Regions from separate parts of the Lysinibacillus sp. FSL W8-0992 genome, predicted to be linked through region 1. Evidence: riboswitches for the same ligand, from Rfam matches in the RefSeq annotation. Region 1 holds a riboswitch; the other holds the start of a gene.

Region 1 (4,285 bases):
TGTCATCGGTGATAAATTAATGAATAAGTAGAAACAAATACCGAACCCTAACCCTGGAATTAATAAGTATCGAATTATTTTCTTTTCTTTTTTACGGAAGAAGTAATATACGATTACTGACAAGTTAACAAACATAAATCCTGTCAGGCCACCAAAGTTCATTAACTCTGCTACGAAATTTGCTGATAAAAACAGCGCTCCTAAAACACTAATTGCACACATCAATAAAATATTGTATATCGGTGTTTGATATTTTGGATGTAAATGTGTGAAAAACTTTTTCGAAAGTACATCATCCCGTCCCATACTAAACATTAAACGAGATGCACTTGCTTGCCCTGTTAAACCAGCTGTTACTGTCGATACAATAATGGCAACCGTATAAAGCGTTGCAAGAACTGCACCACCTGCTTTATCCGCTATGTCAAATAAAGCCGTATCGGCTGAGCTAAAGTTTGTAACATCAGGCCATACGAGCTGAGCTACATATGCTTGTCCAATAAAAATAAGTCCTCCGATTAAACAAGCTAAAATAGCTGCCTTCCAAATATCATCTTTTGGATTGACTGCCTCTTCTGAAAGAGTTGTAATCGAATCGAACCCTAAAAACGAGAAGCAGGCCATTGCTGCACCAGAAATTATTGCAGACATAACGAATTTTTCATCGTTGAAGAACGGTACAACAGTAAAGAGCGACGTACCACTTTCCCCACCGACAATTGACTTCACACAAAAAATGACAAAAATAACGACTACAATTCCCATAAATATAACAAGGATTTGATTTGTTTTTGCTGCGATGCCAATACCTAAAATATTTACAGTAGTTATAATACCTGCAATTAGTAACACCCATACCCAATACGGAACAGATGGTATTAATGCATTCGCATATGAAGCACCTACCATAAATACAATGAGCGGCACTAAGACATAATCCATAAACATTGCCCACCCTGCAAAAAAACCTAAATGCGGATTGATGGCACGTTGCGTATATGTATAAGTTGACCCTCCATTTGGAAAAACAGCAGCCATTCGACCGTAGCTATAGGCAGAAAACATCATTGCAACCATTGCAATCAAGTAGGCTAATGGCAGCATCCCGCCTGTGGACTCTGCTGCAAAGCCATAAATATAAGCTGGCGCAATCGGTGTCATAAAAGCAATACCATAAATGACTAAATCTTTTAATGTTAAAACACGCTTTAACTGTGGTGTATGATCATTGGGTGTTTGACTCATAGTCTATTCCTCTCACACATTCACAGGGTTACGTTTTGATAGTTCTTCCGTTACTAAATCAATTACTTCATCTGTGCTCATTACTTGGCAATAAATTTGATTCATAATCATAATTTCAGCATCATGAAGCTGTTGTGTAGCAGCTGCACATGCATCTTCAACTAAAATAACTTCAAATCCTGCGTCAGCTAAGCTTCGAACTGTTGATGCAACACATTGGTCAGTTACAACCCCTGTACAAACTACTGTTTCAATGCCCATATTACGCAGTAAAAATTCATAATTCGTTCCACTTAATACGCTATCTGTCGTTTTATTTACAACAATTTCGTCATCAAGAGGCTTTAATTCATCCACCATCTCCGCTCCTGGGTCACCGATTGGCAATAAAATATTGTTCCATCCTGGACGGCGTTGTACAGGAGAACGATCTCGTCCATTTTTATGATGGCAAGCAATGCGACCAAATGTTACTTCAAGTTTATTAGTACGGAAAAAATCTAAAAGCTTTTTATTGTTCGGAATCGTTAAATCATCGATACGATTAAAGAAGTATTCCCACTGTTTAAACATGCCCTTTTCTCTTGCAACCTGCGCGTCTAAACCGTCTCGGCTAATAAACTGGTGTTGCATATCTACGATTAGTAATGCTGTTTTATCTGGGTCCACGTTTATTTTTTGACCGTCAGTCGGTAAAAATTCATAATATAATGTTGATGTATTATCCATAATAATTCCTCCAAAATACCTCTAATTCAAATATGTTTAGACAAATAAAAAAACAGACTCTTTGTGCAAAAGAATCTGTCTAACACAAAAATGACCTACTCATTTTTAAAGCTAGAAACTAAAAATGAATCGACCATTTAAAATTCCCACTGTTTGTCTAAACAGAGATAGCACAACTTCATAAACACGAATGCTTATGAAGACAGTCCTGTAACTATTCGCTACAGACCCAGCATATGATGGCGAGAACTCATCACACACTTCGGCGACACTTCCTTCTACCTAACCTCTACATCTTCTCGGACTCCATTAGGTACTGTTAATTGTCGCGCCTCTACCTCACTATCGAAAAAGTGAGGTTTATTTAATTGTTTGAAATAATTATATTATTGCGTTTTTTCTATGTCAACTTTAAATTTACTATATTTTATAAGATTTATAGCACAAAACTTCAAATAAATACCATACAAAACACTTTTATACAATAATTATTTACAATAAATATAACAATATACTATAAATTATTTACTCACTTAATTATTCACTTTATAATAATCCGACTTACAATATAATTCATTAAGATGGTATTCTTCTTTCAGCTTGTCATGGGAAAATATAAAGCAATTCCTGTTTTATAAAGCAGGACTTAGCCCGTTATAGCAGACTCGCGCCCTAAAAAAATACCACCAATTAAAACGCAAATGCATTTCATTTGGTGGATAAATAAACTTACGTTGTTATATAGTTTCGCTTACATTCCCTAAATTATCTTTTTTAAGCATTAGCATGACAATAAAGGAAATACAATATAAACCTGCTAAGTAAAGCATCGCAACTTTCATATCATAACTTTGTAAAATATAGCCGACAAGGATTGGTGAAAAGCCTCCTATAGCTCGTCCAAAGTTAAAAATTGTATTTGTTGCGGTACTTCGAATTTGAACGGGATATAGACTACCAATCAATGCTCCATATCCAGCAAACATACCATTTGAGAAGAATCCGACAATTGCACCACCTATTAGGACACCAACACTACCCGTAGCATAAGAGTATAAAAACACAGCACATGCTGAGGCAATAAGGAAGACGCCAAAGGCACGCTTTGCGCCAAATCGGTCTAGAAATAGTCCAAAGGTTAACATACCGATAATCATGCCAACCGCTGTACTAATTGTCCAAATGGCAGAACTTGAAACAGACAAACCTTGTGACTGTTGCAACATCGATGGTAACCAAATCATTAATCCGTTATAGCCGGCAATTTGAACTGTTGCCATTATGATTAAAGAGATTGTTGTAATCGCTGTTCGTGGCGTTTCAAACAATTGTACCAACTTACCCTTTTCATCTTTCTTACTAGCCTTTTTATTTTTCTGAGCAGCGAGCCACTCAGGTGATTCATCTAAATTTTTCCTTACGATAAAGGCAAAAATAACAGGTATTACACCAACAAAGAATAATGCTCTCCATCCTAAAGTAGGAAGAATGATGGCACTTAGTAATGCTGCTAAAATAACACCATATTGAGCACCTACACTGACATATGAAGACGCACGCCCTTGTTTATTTTTCGGCCAAGCTTCTGCAACAAGCGCCATACCAATTCCATATTCTCCTCCGGCACCTATTCCTGCGATAAATCTAAATAGGTACACTTGTTCAATGCTAGTGGCTAATCCTGTTAAAGCAGTACCAATGGCAAACAAGATGACGGTATAAGTAAAGACCTTTACCCTTCCATACTTATCTGCTAAAACTCCGAAAACGATTCCTCCTAATAGCATCCCTACATTCGTTATAGAAGAAATAAGTCCTCCTGTTGCTAAATCAATGTTAAATTCTGCAATAATCATTGTCATCGCAAATGAGATAAACATGATGTCCATGCCTTCTAATGTTAAACCAGCTACCGATGCGACCACGGTTTTTTTTCGATAATCCATTCTACTCTCCTCCAGTATGTTCTAGATGAAATAAATCTCTTTTATTTACGAATGAATGGATGTATCTATATAAATATAACGTTTCCATTCTCCTTTTAAGCCTCACTGGACTTCCTTTAAAAGAGGTACGTTAGTTGTGTAATCACAGCTAAAATGCAAAATAAATGCCCTTTCGTCAGAACAGACAAAAGGGCATGAATAAACAAAGATATTACTAGCATAATAACTTAAAGTATCATATAGCCCTTTTCAGCCTCTCTGGACCGTATTAAAGGTAAATTATTTCAAAAGATATCTTAGCAAAATTATTTATATTTTCATACAAGAAAATTTTGGTAAAACCTTAATTAAGCTAGTTCTAGTAA
Region 2 (4,285 bases), 870 kb from region 1:
TCCAAAGAGGGCCTATAGCTCAGCTGGTTAGAGCGCACGCCTGATAAGCGTGAGGTCGATGGTTCGAGTCCATTTAGGCCCATATAGAAATTATTCCGAAGTAGCTCAGTTGGTAGTAGCACCTGACTGTTAATCAGGTTGTCGCAGGTTCGAGTCCTGCCTTCGGAGCCATGGCCCCTTGGTCAAGCGGTTAAGACACCGCCCTTTCACGGCGGTAACACGGGTTCGAATCCCGTAGGGGTCATCTAGTAAAGCATGTAGCATAGTGTTGCTACATGCTTTTTCTTTGTATTTTTTCGAGTTATTTACTTAGTTCTTATAAAATTTTGATGAAGAATTTTCGACTGTCGGTATAAATTTGAACAAAGTATTTCATATATAAAAGATGTATGTTTTCTGATGGATTTTTTCGTGGTGAATTTATTTCTATTCATCTAATATGAGGTTAGATGGAGGAAAACGACATGAAACTACAAGAGATACAACGTTTTTTAACACTTTATCAAATGGAACAAAATGAGTCTGCACAATGGCTAACAAATAGATTACAGCAAGTTGAAAAAGAGGGAGTATATATTCCTTCAACAGAGGAGCTTACTTTTGGTGCACGAGTAGCCTGGCGTAATAGTAATAAATGTATCGGAAGATTATTTTGGCACTCACTGCATGTTGAGGATGCACGCGATGTTTTATATGAGCAAGGCATATTTGAGAAGTTGCTACATCATATTCGGTTTGCAACAAATGGCGGTAAAATTCGTCCAACGATAACGGTATTTGCATCTGGAAGAGTAAAGATTTGGAATCATCAGCTTATACGTTACGCAGGCTATGAGACGGAAGCTGGTATCGTTGGTGATCCACATTCTGTGCCATTTACAAAAGTATGCGAATCACTAGGTTGGCAGGGTGAAGGAACAGCATTTGATGTACTACCACTCGTTATACAGGTGGATAACCGTAAACCTCAATTATTTACAATTCCACGTGAAGATGTATTGGAAGTTGCAATTCGCCATCCTGAGCATCCGCAGGTGGGGAAACTAGCGTTGAAATGGTATGCAGTGCCGATTATTTCAAGCATGCGCTTTCAAATGGCAGGTATTGATTTTCAGGCAGCTCCTTTTAATGGTTGGTATATGGGAACAGAAATTGGGGCACGCAATTTAGCTGATCATGATCGTTATGATATGTTACCGAAGATCGCTGAAATTTTTGGTCTCGATACAACAAAGCAGGCATCGCTTTGGCGTGATCGTGCATTAGTTGAATTAAATATTGCTGTTCTGCATTCCTTTAAAGAAGATGGTGTAAGTATAGTCGATCATCATACTGCTGCACAGCAATTTAAGCTATTTGAAGAGGCTGAGCAGAAGGCAGGCCGTGACTTAACAGGCAACTGGACTTGGTTGATTCCACCGTTATCTCCTGCAACGACACATATTTTTCATAAGCCTTATGTCAATGTTTATAATACACCAAATTATTTTTATCAGAAACCGCATTACTAAATGTAAAGAGGCAGCTCATAGTATGATGAGCTGCCTTTTTTAATTTATATATTCATTTCTAGAAGCTCTAAACGAACAGAAGAATAGTAATGCCGCAACGACAACAAATAGCCATCCAGCTGTATCCCAGCCGCCAAATAAATCATGTAAGTAACCAAATAAAATAGGACCTACTGCGGCTAATAAATAGCCTAATGATTGTGCAAAGCCAGATAAATCAGCTGCCTCAAATGCCGTATGTGTACGAAGTGTAAAGAACATCATTGCAAGAGAAAATGAAGCACCACCTGCTAAACCTAGCAATATCATCCACAGTACAGCAAGACTAGTCCATTCCATGACAAGGCCAGTAAAGCCGATGAAATAAAATGCAGTAAACATTAAAACGAGGGGTCGCTGTGATGTCATTTTACTAGCGATAATTGGTACAGCTAAAGCCATAGGTACTTGTGAAATTTGCATGATGGAAAACATCCAACCTGCACGATCTGCGGCTATTCCTTGGGCAATATAGATTTCTGGAATCCAAGCTGCAGTTGTATAAAATAATAATGATTGAAAGCCCATCGCGCCCGTGACTGCCCAAGTAACTGGTGATTTCCACAATGGTATACGTGCTTTCGTAGTGGCTACAGTTGGTTCAGGCTTATTAAATTTTAATTGTGGAACCCAAATTAAAATCGTCACTACGACAAGAGCTAGAGCGATTGCAAGTGCACCTTGCCAGCCAAGAGATGCATTGGCTATGGGATAACTAATACCAGCGCCAATTCCAGCGGTTAAGTTCATGGACATTGTGAAAAATGCCATCAGTAATCCAACATGATAAGGGAATTTCATTTTAAGTAGCCCTGGAATAAGGACGTTACCAAATGAAATAGCTACACCTATTATCATTGTACCAAATACGAGTAATCCTGTTGTTCCAAGTGAACGCAACACAATTCCTAGTGCTAATAAAATCGTTGATATAAATAGTGTTAATTCAAGACCCAGTTTCCTTGCTATTACTGGGGCAATAGGTGACACTAGCGCGAATGCAAGCAATGGAATGGTTGTTAGAAAGCCTGCAAGTACGTTAGATATACCGAGATCCTCACGAATGAAGGAAATAATTGGTCCTACAACCGTTAATGGCATACGTAATGTCGAAGCAAGAAAGATTACACCGATGACTAATAGAAGCGTTGTGCCCTTCCAGTTAATCTTTCTGCTAGGATAAGTAGATTCCTCGTTAGTTGTCAAAATAAGTACCTCCCTGATAGAACAATTATAATTCGAACCACTATAACACTTTAACACAATAATAAAAATAGTAGAATATTCATAAAATACAGAACATTAATCGTATTATTGAAATGTCTTAGGTCGTATGTTAAACTAAGAAACATCATAAATTTAATAATTATATGCCTCATGTTTGTATTGAGGTAGAGGTCGCGGTATTTATAAGTAAGCTAATGGAGATGACAAGCATTGAAGATGTTAGCTGAAAGGAAATATTGCCGAAGTGTGAGGGGACTTGAAAACCTCATGCTGGGGCTGTCTCCGAAAGGAACAGAACTGTCACGTTGGACAACGTGTTGTGCTATCATTTTTAAGAAACAGAGGATTTACTTAGCCATCACAACGTTCATGTGATGGCATTTTTTTGCCTCTTAGAAAAGGAAGGAAGCTTTAACGTGAGTGAGATAAAAACTAATCAGCTCGGTCATAAAGCACCAGAGTTGAAAAAAGAATTAAAAAGCCGCCATATTACAATGATTTCGTTAGGCGGTACGATTGGAACTGGGCTATTTCTAGCAAGTGGTGGTGCAATAGCGCAGGCTGGACCAGGTGGTGCACTTCTTGCTTATGCATTAATCGGCATTATGGTGTACTTCTTAATGACAAGCTTAGGTGAAATGGCAGCTTATATGCCTTCATCAGGTTCATTTAGTACGTATGCAACAAAATTTGTAGATCCAGCGCTTGGCTTTGCGCTTGGCTGGAACTACTGGTATAACTGGGCGATTACAATTGCCGCTGAAATTGCAGCAGTTTCTCTTATAATGAAGTACTGGTTCCCAGACAGCTCTTCGGCACTATGGACAGTCATATTTATTGCGATTGTACTAACATTTAATTTACTATCTGTAAAAAGCTATGGTGAAAGTGAATATTGGTTCGCAATGATAAAAGTTGTGACTGTTATTGTTTTCATTATCGTCAGCCTATTGATGATTTTCGGTATTTTAGGTGGACAAGCTCCTGTAGGCTTTACGAATTTCTTTATAAGTGATGGACCATTCCACGGTGGCTTCCTTGCTACATTCGGTATATTTCTAGCAGCAGGTTTCTCGTTCCAAGGGACAGAGCTATTAGGGATAACTGCTGGGGAAACTGATGATCCTGGTAAAAATATTCCGAAGGCTGTTAAGTCCGTCTTCTGGCGTATTATTTTATTTTACATTTTAGCCATTGCAGCTATTGGGATGTTAATTCCATTTACAGATGCTCGTTTATTATCTGAAGATATTGCTGTTTCACCATTCACATTAGTGTTTGATCGCTTAGGAATTGCCTTTGCTGCTTCATTAATGAATGCCATTATTTTAACGGCGATGTTGTCTGCTGGTAATTCAGGATTATATGCATCATCACGTATGTTATGGCAATTAGCAGTAGATGGACATGCACCTAAGATTTTCGCTAAGCTAAGCCGTCGCGGAATTCCAATTTACGCATTACTGCTGACATTAGCAGTAGGTTGCTTAGCATTTTTAGCATCATTC

Evidence for each region. Region 1 has a riboswitch for lysine ahead of NSQ74_RS06620 (cysteine hydrolase family protein). Riboswitches for the same ligand answer to the same signal wherever they lie in the genome.
Region 2: linked by a shared signal. The riboswitch ahead of NSQ74_RS02285 (amino acid permease) and the one ahead of NSQ74_RS06620 (cysteine hydrolase family protein) in region 1 are both predicted to bind lysine.

The regions. Positions count from the first base shown of each region.
Region 1 is NZ_JBBOZQ010000001.1:1,367,127-1,371,411, reverse strand. Features, by position in the region: gene NSQ74_RS06625 (APC family permease) at 1-1,245, opposite strand, end outside; gene NSQ74_RS06620 (cysteine hydrolase family protein) at 1,258-1,974, opposite strand; lysine riboswitch at 2,135-2,319, opposite strand; gene NSQ74_RS06615 (MFS transporter) at 2,712-3,920, opposite strand.
Region 2 is NZ_JBBOZQ010000001.1:494,138-498,422, reverse strand. Features, by position in the region: tRNA gene NSQ74_RS02315 (tRNA-Gly) at 1-4, shown strand, start outside; tRNA gene NSQ74_RS02310 (tRNA-Ile) at 9-82, shown strand; tRNA gene NSQ74_RS02305 (tRNA-Asn) at 95-171, shown strand; tRNA gene NSQ74_RS02300 (tRNA-Glu) at 173-244, shown strand; gene NSQ74_RS02295 (nitric oxide synthase oxygenase) at 465-1,511, shown strand; gene NSQ74_RS02290 (CynX/NimT family MFS transporter) at 1,551-2,756, opposite strand; lysine riboswitch at 2,935-3,110, shown strand; gene NSQ74_RS02285 (amino acid permease) at 3,194-4,285, shown strand, end outside.